DNA from 2 places in the Achromobacter sp. 1012554356 genome. Region 2 is predicted to be linked to the other one. Evidence: predicted binding sites of a transcription regulator. Region 2 holds the regulator's gene; the other holds the start of a gene.

Region 1 (6,271 bases), on a different contig from region 2:
GTGCCCAACCGCGTCAGGCCCAACAACGGCAGCAGTCCGAACACCACGATCCCGCGCGCCACCAGCGTCACGACGAACACCACGCCCACCAGCACCAGTTCCTGCCAATCGGCCGCGGCCATCAGCTTGGGGATCAGCATGGCGGCAAACAGGAAGATGAGGGAATTGGCCCAGAAGCCAAACTGCTCCCACGCGCTGGACAGATGCTCGAAGGTGGTGGGGGACATGCGCGTGCGGCCGGTGGACCCCACCACGAGACCCGCGATCACGGTGGCGACCACGCCCGAGACATTCAGGTAGTGCTCGGAAATGAAGAAGGACAGATAGGCCAGCGTCAGGGTCAGCGTGATCTCGGCCGTGGGAAAGCCGCGCAGCCAGGCAAACAGGAAACAGGCCAGGCGCCCCATCGCAAAGCCGGCCACGCCGCCGCCGATGAAGTGCACGATGAAGTCGTTGAAGATGCCGCTGACGGACAGCTCGCCCTTCCCGCTCAGCACCGCCAGCAGCACGGAATACAGCGCGATGGACGCCGCGTCGTTGAACAGGCTTTCGCCCTCGACCAGCGTGGTCAGTCGCTTGGGCGCGCCCACTTCGCGAAAGATGCCGACCACCGCCACCGGATCGGTCGTGGCCACAATGGCGCCGAGCAGCAGGCACACCACCAGCCCGTAGGGCGAGATGGCGTCCAGCGTTACGCCGACCACGACGGTGCAGACAACCACGGCCACGATGGCCATCATCAGGATCGGACCGATGTCGTCCATCAGCCGCCGCACGTTCATCGACAGTGCCGTCTCAAAGAGCAGCACCGGCAGGAACACCATCAGGAAGGTCTCTGACGAGATCTCAAAGCGCTCCAGCGAATCGAGAAAGTCGCCGATCCAGGCGGGCGCCCAGCCGTGCACGTGAATGACGATCCCGAGCAGACAGCCAACGATAGCGAGCAGCACCGAATAAGGCAGCTTGACGCGGCCGGCCAGGGGCGGCATGAAGCAGACCAGCGTGAGCAGGCCCGCAAGACCAAATACGAGAAAACCAACATCCATGGGTAGCGCCGCGTCCCGATCGTAGTGCGTATGAGAAGTTCCACAAGAATAGCGGCTTTTTTCCGGCGCTCGCGGGCGGGACGTGACGGGAATCGTGGAGAATGCACGTTTCGTTACCCCAATGGACGCTTGCGATACGTGCCGCGCCATGTTTTTTGGGTAATGTGGCATCACGCGAACTTTTGCAGGAGCGGCACGTGGCACGCATCCACACCTTGACCCGGCGCCACGACGCGCCCGCGATGCTCGTCCAGTTGACCGATAGCCATCTTTTCGGCGAGCCCGAAACGTCGATGCTGGGCGTCAATACCGACGCGAGCCTGCGCGCCGTACTGCGCCAGATCGAGGCCGACGGCAAGCATCCCGACCTGCTGCTCGCCACGGGCGACCTGTCGCAGGATGGCGAGGCCGCAGGCTACCAGCGCTTTGCGCGCATCCTGTCCGAATCGGCCGCGCTGGATCGCGCGACCATCCGCTGCCTGCCGGGCAACCACGATCAACCGTCCGTTCTGCGCCAGGAATTGTCCGACTGGTCGATGCCGGTGACGGACGTGGGCGCATGGCGCATCGTCACGCTGGACACGACGGTGCCCGGATCGAACGCAGGCCATCTGTGCAACAGCGAACTCGACATGCTGGAAGCGGCGCTGGCCCAGGCGCCCAACCGCCACACGCTGGTGGCGATGCATCACAACCCGATGCAGATCGACAGCCACTGGCATGACTCGATGATGATCGACAACCCGCAGGCGCTCTTCAAGCTGCTGGCGCGGTTTCCGCAGGTGCGCGTGCTGCTGTGGGGCCATGTGCACCACGAGTTCGACCGCCGCCGCCACAATCTGCGCATGCTGGCCACGCCGTCAACGTGCTTTCAGTTCAGCATCCGCGACGGCAAGCACATCGTCGACAACATGGCGCCGGGCTACCGGTGGATCAAGCTGTATCAGGATGGGTCGATGGCAACCGGCGTGCGCCGCGTGCAGGACGCGCTGTGGCACACCGCGCTGCAAGCGCCAGACAGCGCGCGCGCAGCTTGATCTGTTTGGGGGCTGCGTGCGATATGCGCGCTGCGTTCCAAATGGGGCTGCGTTTTATATATGGAGGCTGCGTTTTAGATGGGCGCTGCGTTCCGAGCGCGCATAAAAAACGGGGCACCGATATGCTAGGTGCCCCGCAAGCATCCGTCTCATAGGGGAGGGGAAAGAGGAGAAGCCGAGACGGATGACAAGACTGCTAACCGAAGTTCGCGGTCTACATGAAGTTAGGCGGCGCCTTCCTCATTAAGTTTCTGCGAACGCAGAAAATTTGCCCCGAATTTGTATCAATTTATTGGCCACCTGCCGCCAGGGATACCCGCTGCAAGAAGCGCGGATGTCATGCGCCAAAGAAAAAGGCCGCAATATGCGGCCTTTTTCGTGCGCGGAGCAGAAATCACGAAGCGAGGTTGCCGCGCATCTTCTTGAGCGCCGCCGCTTCGATCTGGCGGATGCGTTCGGCCGACACGCCGAACTCTTGCGCAAGCTCGTGCAGCGTGGCGCCGCCGTCGTCCTGCAGCCAGCGGGCTTCGACGATGCGGCGCGAGCGCGGATCCAGCGCTTCGAGCGCAGTGGTCAGGCCGGCGCTTTGCAGATGATCGCGCGCGGCGCGCTCCAGCACGCGCGTGGGTTCCTGGCGGCCCTCGTCGGACAGGTAGGCGATCGGCGCGTAGCTGTCGTCGTCATCGTCCTGGTTTTCCAGCGACATGTCGCGGCCGGACATGCGGACTTCCATTTCGCTCACGTCTTCGTGGCGCACGTTCAGCTCGCGAGCGATGTGGTCGACCTGATCCGGGTCCAGGGTCTGGCCGTCGGGACGCATGCTGCGCAGGTTGAAGAACAGCTTGCGCTGCGCCTTGGTCGTGGCCACCTTGACCAGCCGCCAGTTGCGGATGATGTATTCGTGGATTTCGGCCTTGATCCAGTGCACGGCGAACGACACCAGGCGCACGCCGCGCTCGGGGTCGAAACGTTTGACGGCCTTCATCAGGCCGACGTTGCCTTCCTGGATGAGGTCGGCGTGGGGCAGGCCGTAACCCAGATACTGACGGGCCACGGACACCACAAGACGCAGATGCGAAAGAATCAGCTCGCGGGCGGCGCCCAGGTCTTCCTGGTCGCGCAGGCGGCGGCCGAGTTCTGTTTCGCGATCCGCGGACAACACCGGCAGGCGGTTGACCGCGGAAATATAAGCGTCGATCGTACCGAGAGCGCCCGGATTGGCGATGGCCAACGCCAGAGCGTTGCCGGAGGCGGTCAACGAGGTACTGGGTTGCTTCATAGCGGGGGTCTCCGGATGGCGAGATAACGACATGAATTCGATGTTAGCACTCAAGTAATAGGAGTGCTAATTCGACTGTTGCGACGCGTCAAAGTTTCATTCCTGTAGCGCGTCCCCATTTATTCGGTGCGCCGGGAGCCCTTCACCATCCCAGGCGCTTCAGCCCTTCGGCGGTGGCTTCGCCGTCCGGACGGATGAAAAGCGCGCCGCGCGGGTCCATGAAGACCTGGTAGCGGGCCCCGTCGAACAGGGGCATGTAGGCGCCGCTGCCAAATTGGACATCGACAAAGGGGAACCAGTTCGGAAAACTTTTCTTCAGGGATCCGAGGTCCGGCGCGGGCCAGTCATCGAGGGGATGCACCGAACGCGTGGCCGTGGCTTCGCGGGCGGCGTCGCTGTAGCGGCCCGACAGGCGCTCCAACCGGTACAGCGGCGGCACGCCCGCCATCAGCGCCGGCAGTTTCCAGCGCACGACACGGGCGTCGATCTGCCATTGGTCGCCGTACAGCACATATTGCTTGTCGCCGATGCCCGGGGCGTTGGCGTTGACCTGAAACTGGCCCTCGGCCTGTTGGCGGATGTCGATGCGGGCGACCGGCTGGTCGGTGGTCAGGCGAACGAACTGCACCAGCGACAGCGCGAGCAGGCCCGATACGCACCCCAGGCACACCAGCAGCAAGCCACACGCGCGGCGGATCGGCCGGAACTGGAACATGCGGCGACCGCGCTCGTCGCGAGGGCCGCCCCGGCCCAGCAGCATGACGATGCCGGGCAAGAGAACGATGACGGCGCCCAGCAGGATCCAGGCGAAGGGAGCGATTCCGTTGATCAAATCAGGCGTTCCTATTCAAGCCGCCGCGGTGTGCAGCGCGGCGGGCGCAGGAAGCCGCCACCCGCCGCGGCAGGCTTCCCAGTATAGAAGCGCGTCTTCAGGCGCCCGGTTTTCCAAGCCGCTCGACGTGAAACCGGATGTGATCTTCGATGAACGTCGAGATGAAGTAATAGCCATGGTCGTAGCCGGCCTGGCGGCGCAGGGTGAGCGGCTGTCCGGCGGCGGCGCAGGCGGCCTCAAATACCTCGGGATACAACTGCTCGGCCAGGAATTGGTCGGCGTCGCCCTGGTCAATGAGGATGCCGCCAGGGAAGGGCTGCTGCAATCCGCGCATCAGGGCGGACGCATCGTAGGCCGCCCAATCCTCGGCTTGCGCACCCAGGTAGGCGCCGAAAGCCTTCTTGCCCCACGGGCATTGGCTGGGCGCCGCGATCGGCGCAAATGCCGAGACCGAACGGAATTTGCCGGGGTTGCGCAGCGCCAGCACCAGCGCGCCATGGCCGCCCATGGAGTGACCAAAGATGCCGGTCCGCGAGGCGTCGCCCGGCAGCGCGCCGCCGGTGACGATGGCGTGTAGCTCCTGGGTGACGTAGCTGTACATGCGGTAGTGGTCGCGCCATGCGGGCGTGGTGGCGTCGACATAAAAGCCGGCACCGGTGCCCAGGTCCCAACTTTCTTCCTCGCCGGGCACGCCGGCACCGCGCGGGCTGGTGTCGGGCGCCACCAGCATGACGCCCAATTCCGCTGCCAGCCGCTGCGCCCCGGCCTTGATCATGAAGGTTTCTTCGGTGCAGGTCAGGCCCGCCAGGTAGAACAGCACCGGCACCGGACCGTGCTCGGCCTGCGGCGGCACATAGACCGAAAAACGCATGGGCAGGCCGATCTCGGTGGAGTCGTAACGGTAAAAGCGCTGCGTGCCGCCGAAGCACCGATGCTGCGAGATGAGTTCGAGGGACGCGGCCATTGACTTGCTCCGGTAGAAAGAGGGGGAAAGCGGGGGGTAAAACGTCGGTGGATTAGGGGAATCCACGGTGCGACGTTCCGTCGCCGAATGTTAACCTGCCCCTCAATGACCGCCCGCCACAAAAAAATACGATTCCGCGCTCAGATTGTGGTCACGGGACTTGACCAGCGCCCATCGTGGCACTATTTATATACCGTGAGTGAAGACAACCCGTTCTTCCTGATACGCAAGCCCTGACACTATGGCCCGTCTGCCCCGTCTGTATGCCCCTGGGCTGCCCCAACTGGTGCAGGCCAACTTTATTCAGCCATTGGCGGCGCCATCGCAACCTGCGCCCGCCGACATCCTGAATCAGCTCGCCACGTGGCTGGGCGAATCGGCCCAGCGGCACCGGGTATCGGTGCACGGCTGGCTCCTCGCCAACGACCGCATCCTGCTTCTTGCCACGCCGGCCGACGAAGAAGGCCTGCCCCGGTTGATGCAGACGCTGGGCCGCAATCTCGCGGCACGGCTGCGCGGCGGCCGGGTGTTCGCGGGTCGATACCGGTCCGCCTTGCTGGAACCCGGCGCGTGGGTGCTGCCTTCGCTGGTCTGGCTGGAGACGTATCCGGTTCGCAGCGGCGCCTCGCAGGATCCCGATTCGTGGCCGTGGTCGTCCGCGTCCAGCCATACCGGCAACACCAGCGCCGCCCCCGCGCAATGGCAATCCGATCACGCCGATTACTGGGCTTGCGGCAACACGCCTTTCGACCGGCAGGCCAATTACCGCAAGCGGCTGCAAGATGGGCTGTCGCGCGAGGAAACCCAGCGCATCGACCAGGCGGTCTCTGGCCAGTGGGCGCTGGGCGGCCCCAGCTTCATTGCCAGCCTGGCGCACACCGCCAGCCGGCGCGTGGCGCCCGGCCAGCGTGGACGCCCGCGCAAGAAGCCCGCCGCGGCGCCCGCAGACACCGAGTCCAGTCCGCCGGCGCCAACGCCCTCCACGCCGCCGGTCAACAATTCCTAATCCCCGACCCGCCATCTCGGCGGGTTTTGTTTGCCTGCCTCCGGCGTCACTGTGCCGCTTTGCAGCAGAAGGACTTCGGTCGACCCGAGAGACCTGCGCGCCCACGC
Region 2 (6,271 bases):
GCAACGCCGCCTGCTTGAACAGGTTGCAGTTGTAGCAATCCTGGCCCCACAAGAAGACGCAGCGCAGGTCCGCCCCGGGCGCCTGCACCACGGCCGCGTCGAATCCCGCGGTGTCGACATGGCGCATGCCGAACACCTGGAATACCTGGGCCGGGTCGAAGCGCGGGTCGGTCATGGCGGGAAGGCGGTTCAGCCCTGGCCGGCCGAAACGATCACCAGCGCGGGGCGCAGGGTGCGGTCGGCGATCACATAGCCCTTCTGCAGCAGTTGCACCACCGTGTTGGCGGGCTGCTCGTGGGGAATGGATGAAATGGCCTGGTGCTGGTGCGGATCGAACTTGTCGCCCTGCGCCGGCGCGATTTCCTTGAGCAGGTTGCGCTCGAAGGCGGCGGCCAACTGCTTGAGGGTGACTTCGACGCCTTCGCGCAGGGTTTCGACCGTCTGATCGGGCTGGGCCAGGGCAGCTTCCAGGCTGTCCTTGACCGGAACCAGGCTTTCGGCGAACGATTCGATGCCGAACTTGCGCGCCTTGGATACTTCTTCCTGGGCGCGGCGGCGCACGTTTTCGGCTTCGGCTTGCACACGCAGAAGCTGGTCGTGCTGCTCGTTGACGGTAGCCTGGGCGGCGTCCAATTGGGCGCGCAACTCGTTCAGCTCGGCCTGCGCGGCGTCCTGGGCGGCGGGTGCCGCATCGGCGTTCTGGCCGACTTCGGGCGCCTGGTCAGCAGGCTCGTGGGGTGCCGTCATGGGGAATCCTCCAAAAAGAATGGCTTTCGCAGACATGAATGGGGGCCAATACCCCTAATTCAAGCCCGGTTAAGCGAAATATTCCCCAAGGCCCGGCGCCACGGCCGGGCACCGGGCGGCGGATTGCCTACTTTTTGCTCGGCTGCGCGGGAGCCACGGGGTCGCTGGCGGGGAAACTTTCCTTCAGGGCGCGGTCCACGCGCCTGTCGTCGGCATCCGGATCGGAGGGAATCGCGACCGGATCGCTCGCCGGAAACGTGTCGGCCAGGGCCTCATCCAGGTCATGTTCGACGCGATCCTCGTCGACGGGAGTGCTGACTTTGCCCTTCTTGACCGGCTCGCCAGTCTTGGGATCATGGTGCATGCGCCTTCTCCTTCAAGTCCGTGGTGTCTGGAACCCACCCCTGCAAGTATCGTTCCACCAGCCCCGACAATCCTGCGATCCAGGCCGGATCGTCGTTGATGGCAGGAATGTAACGGAACTGCTTGCCACCGGCCTCCAGGAAGGCGTCGCGGCATTCCAGGCTGATTTCTTCCAGGGTTTCGAGACAGTCTGCCACAAATCCCGGGCACACCACATCGACCTCGGTGACACCCGAGGCGGCTAATGCCTTCAGCGTCGGCTCGGTGTATGGCTCGAGCCAGCGGGCGGTGCCAAACCGGCTTTGGAAGGTAACTTCGATCTGGTCGCGGGGCAGCGAAAGCCGCTGCGCCAGAAGCCGGGCCGTTTCCATGCAGTCGCGGTAGTAGGGGTCGCCCAGCTCGATGGAGTAACGCGGCAGGCCATGAAAGCTCATGACGAGCTTCTGGGGCTTGCCGTGTTCGGTCCAGTACCGCTCGATGCGCGCGGCAAGCGGGTCCAGGTAGGCGGGATCGTCGTGGAAGCGCTTGATGAAGCGCATTTCCGGCTGATCACGCAGCTTGCCCATGTAGCGGGTGACCGCGTCCACGACCGTGGCGGTGGTGCTGGCGGCGTACTGCGGATACAGGGGCACCGTCAGAATGCGCTCGCAGCCTTGCTTGCGAAGGTTCGAGATGGCGAGCGGGATCGAGGGATTGCCGTAGCGCATCCCCAGTTCGACCGCGGCATCCACCCCGGCCGCCTGCAGGGCGGCGCGCACGCCGTCGGTCTGCCGCTGGCTGTAGACCATCAGGGGCGAGCCTTCCTTCATCCAGATGCCGGCATAGCGCGGTTCGAGCCGCTTGGGGCGGCGCGTGAGCACCATGCCGTGCAGGATGGGCTTCCAGAGGTAGCGCGGGATCTCGATGACGCGCGGGTCGGACAGGAATTCGCCCAGATACTTGCGGATGTCCTTGGCCGTCGGCGTGTCGGGCGTGCCCAGGTTCACCAGCAGCACGCCGACCTTGCCGGGCACCCGCGGCGGCGGATCTTCATTGAAGGGGTCTTCTTGCTCGGGTTCAGGAAGGTAGCGCTCAGGCCAGAGATACTTGAACAGGCGAAGAAACACAAAAACTCCCCTTCCTCCGCAAGGAGGATGTAGCTTTGAATGGGACTACTGGTTGTGGCTGAGGGCGTTGGACAACAGGCGCGCCGTGATGTCCACGATGGGTATGACGCGCTCATAGGCCATGCGGGTCGGACCGATGACGCCCAGGGTGCCCACCACCTTGCCGTCCACGCCGTACGGCGCGGTGATGACGGAAACGTCTTCCAGGGGCACCAGTTGCGAATCGCCACCGATGTAGATCTGCACGCCCTGCGCCCGGCTGGAGACATCCAGCAACTGGAGCAGGTCGGTCTTTTTCTCGAACAGCGAAAACATCTTGCGCAGCCGGTCCATGTCGGACGCGATGTCGGTCACGTCCAGCAGCTTGCGCTCGCCGGAAATGACCACGGCATCACCGTCTTCGGCGGCCTCGGCGCTGGCCTCGACGGCGGCCTGCATGAGGCGCGAGATGTCTTCGCGCAACTGCGCCAGCTCGGTCGACAGCGTCTGCCGCACGGCATTGAAGGACTTGCCGGCGAAGTGCATGTTGAAGAAGTTGCCGGCTTCCAGCAGCTCGGATTCGGCGTAATCCCGCTGGACGAAAAGAATGCGGTTCTGGACGTCGCCATCGGGCGTCACGATGATCAGCAGGACGCGCTTGTCGGACAGGCGGATGAATTCGATCTGGCGGAACACCTGGGCCCGCTTGGGCGTGAGCACCACGCCCGCGAACTGCGTCAGGTTCGACAGCAACGCCGCAGCCGCGTTGACGGCGCGAGTGGGTTCGGCGGCGGACAGCATTTCGCCCATGTTGTGCGGCTGAAGCTGGTACGACTGCACCGCCAGCAGCGAATCGACGAACATGCGGTAACCGCGCGGCGTGGGTACACGGCCGGCGGAAGTATGCGGACTATGGATCAGCCCCAGCTCTTCCAGGTCCGCCATGACGTTGCGGATGGTGGCCGGGGACAAGTCAAAGACTTTAGATAGCGTCCGCGAGCCGACTGGCTGCCCATCGGCGATGTAGCGTTCTATCAACGCTTTCAGTAATGCGCGTGCGCGGTCATCCATAGCGGCTATTTTAGGGAATCTTTTTCGGTTGGGGCGATTTTTGTCCCGCAACCCGATATACGGCCCCATATAATCGGCTAATTAGCCCATCCTGGGCGCATTCAGCTTTGCGGTTTTGCCCCTTTTCATTTGTACGCAGCCATGCACTTTCCCACCGTCGCCCTGATCGGCAGATACCAGGACACCGGCCTGGACACACCGCTGAGAGCACTTGCGCACGCGCTGACGCAAGCGGGCCGGCATGTGCTGATCGATTCGGACACGGCGCGCAATACCGGGCTGACCGAATACCCCATCGCCACGCTCGAGGAAATCGGCAAGACCGCCTCGCTGGCCGTGGTCATGGGCGGCGACGGCACCGTGCTGGGCGCCAGCCGTCATCTCGCGCCGTACGGCATGCCGCTGGTCGGCATCAACCACGGACGCCTGGGTTTCATCACCGACATCGCACTGCAGGACGCGCACGCCGCGCTTGCGCGGGTGCTCGAGGGCAGCTTCCAGATCGAAGACCGCATGCTGCTCGAAGGCAGCGTGTGGCGCGGCGACCAAAAGATGTACTCCGCTTCGGCGCTGAACGACGTGGTCCTGAACCGCGCAGGCCGCGGCGGCATGATCGAGGTCCGGGTCGAACTGGACGGCGCGTTCATGTACACCCAGCGCGCCGACGGCCTGATCATCGCCACGCCCACCGGGTCCACCGCCTACGCGCTGTCGGCCAACGGCCCCATCCTGCATCCGGGCATGAACGCCATGGTGCTGGTGCCGGTGGCGCCGCAAACGCTCTCAAACCGGCCCATCGTCATCCCGGACACGGGCGTGCTCAACATGACGCTCACGGCCATGGGCCGCGTCGAAGTCGGCGCCAGCGTGCACTTCGACATGCAGACTTGGTCCGACCTGCAACCGGGCGACCGCATCGTCGTGCAGCGCGCGCCCTATACCATCCGATTCGTGCATCCCGAAGGCTACAGTTTCTTCTCCACCCTGCGCCGCAAGCTGCACTGGAACCTGATGCCCGAAGCCTCCGACAACGTAGAGTAATTAGCGCCCCGACATGCTGCGCACCCTGCACATCCGCGACTTCGTCATCGTCGAACAGACCGAAATCCATTTCGGTCCCGGCTTCACCGTCTTTTCGGGCGAAACCGGCGCCGGCAAATCCATCCTGGTCGATGCGCTGGCGCTCACCCTTGGCGAGCGCGGCGACGCCAGCATGTTGCGCGAAGGCGCGGCCCGCGCCGACATCACCGCCGTATTCGACACCCCGAAGGCCCTGCATGCGTGGCTGGCCGAACGCGAGATCGACGCCGACGACGAACTCTCATTGCGGCGTGTCATCGACGCGCAAGGGCGCAGCCGCGCCTACATCAACGGCACGCCGGCCACCGTGGCGCAACTGCGCGAACTTGGCGACAGCCTTGTCGACATCCACGGCCAACACGCGCACCAGAGCCTGATGCGTCCCGACGCCCAGCGCGACCTGCTCGACGCGCACGGCGGCCATGGCGACCTGCGTCACGCCGTCGGCCAGGCGTGGAAGCAATGGCGCGCCCTGGCGCGCCAATTGGAATCCGCCGAAAAAGACGCCGAAAGCCTGGCGTCGGAACGCGAAAGCCTGCAATGGCGGGTCAATGAGCTCGACCAGCTCAACCTCGGACCGGACGAATGGGAAGCCCTGCAATCCGAGCACACGCGCCTGTCGCATTCGCAGTCGCTGCTGGACGGGGCCTCGCAAATTCTTGAAACGCTGGACGGCGAAGGCGACTCGGCGCATCACCGGTTGACCGCCGCGAACCAGCGCCTGCAGCAGATGCTGCGGCACGATCCGGGCTTGAAGGGCGTCCATGACGAACTGGAATCGGCCCGCATCGCCATCAGCGAGGCTGTGTCCGACCTGAACAACTACGTCAGCCGGGTCGAACTCGACCCGAAGCGGCTTGCGGACGTGGAAGCACGTCTTGGGCTGGTGTTTGAGACCGCCCGCAAGTTCCGCACCGAACCCGATGCGTTGTGCGAATTGCGGGAATCCCTGCATTCGGAGCTGGCGGCCCTGCAGGCCGCCGGCGACATCGACGCGCTGCGCGCCCAGGCCACCACGGCGCAAGCGCAATACGACGCGGTCGCCGCCAAGCTCACGAACGCGCGCCGCAAGATCGCCAAGGATCTGGGCAAGCAGGTCACGCAGGCCATGCAGACGCTCGCGATGCAGGGCGGCCGCTTCGAACCGACACTCGCGCCGTCCGCGCCTTCCGCGCACGGCAGCGAACAGGTCGAATTCCTGGTGGCCGGCCACGCCGGCACCACCCCGCGTCCGCTGGCCAAGGTCGCCTCCGGCGGCGAACTGTCCCGCATCTCGCTGGCGCTGTCGGTCATCGCAAGCCGCGCGGCGCGCGTCCCCACGCTGATCTTCGACGAAGTCGACAGCGGCGTGGGCGGCGCAGTCGCCGAATCCGTCGGCAAGCTGCTGCGCGAACTGGGCGAACGCCATCAGGTCCTGTGCGTCACTCACCTGCCCCAGGTCGCGGCCTGCGCCAACAACCAGTTCCTGGTCAGCAAGGCAGAATCCCGTGGCACCACGCGCTCCAGCATCGAACCGCTGGACGCCCAAGCCCGCGTCGAGGAAATCGCACGAATGCTGGGCGGCATGACGCTGACTGCGACCACCCGCGAACACGCGCGCGAAATGCTGGAAGGGTTCGGGCAGACCGCGTCCTGAGTCTGGCGCCACGTTGCGCATCGTTTGACCGATGCGCCAGCGCAAGACGCAAAAAGCCCCTTCAATCTGAAGGGGCTTTTGTTTTCGGCTAAGCCGCCGGACGCGCCGGCCGCTTTGCCTGTCAAGCCGGGCTTAACGGCCCTTGAGGCAGCTACCGCAGACGCCGTACAGCACCATCGCGTGGCTTTCCAGCGCGAAGGAGTTGTCTTTGGCGATCTTCTGCTGGCGCTTTTCGATCTCGGGATCCGAGAACTCGACAACCTTTCCGCAATTGGTGCAGATGAGGTGG

What was found. The regulator HrcA, encoded in region 2, represses chaperone genes, less so after heat shock. The targets are predictions, from matches to a motif close to TTAGCACTCNNNNNNNNNGAGTGCTAA.
Region 1: a site for HrcA is predicted at 3,406-3,432, ahead of rpoH (RNA polymerase sigma factor RpoH). Genes of this name have one in related genera too.

The regions. Positions count from the first base shown of each region.
Region 1 covers NZ_JCBANC010000001.1:109,357-115,627, reverse strand. The annotation lists gene AC6LJW_RS00545 (cation:proton antiporter) at 1-1,046, opposite strand, end outside; gene cpdA (3',5'-cyclic-AMP phosphodiesterase) at 1,244-2,083, shown strand; gene rpoH (RNA polymerase sigma factor RpoH) at 2,478-3,362, opposite strand; gene AC6LJW_RS00530 (hypothetical protein) at 3,505-4,194, opposite strand; gene fghA (S-formylglutathione hydrolase) at 4,292-5,158, opposite strand; gene AC6LJW_RS00520 (hypothetical protein) at 5,400-6,164, shown strand.
Region 2 covers NZ_JCBANC010000008.1:129,488-135,758, reverse strand. The annotation lists gene AC6LJW_RS06075 (thioredoxin family protein) at 1-175, opposite strand, end outside; gene grpE (nucleotide exchange factor GrpE) at 190-747, opposite strand; gene AC6LJW_RS06065 (hypothetical protein) at 875-1,111, opposite strand; gene hemH (ferrochelatase) at 1,101-2,216, opposite strand; gene hrcA (heat-inducible transcriptional repressor HrcA) at 2,262-3,266, opposite strand; gene AC6LJW_RS06050 (NAD kinase) at 3,408-4,307, shown strand; gene recN (DNA repair protein RecN) at 4,321-5,982, shown strand; gene fur (ferric iron uptake transcriptional regulator) at 6,115-6,271, opposite strand, start outside.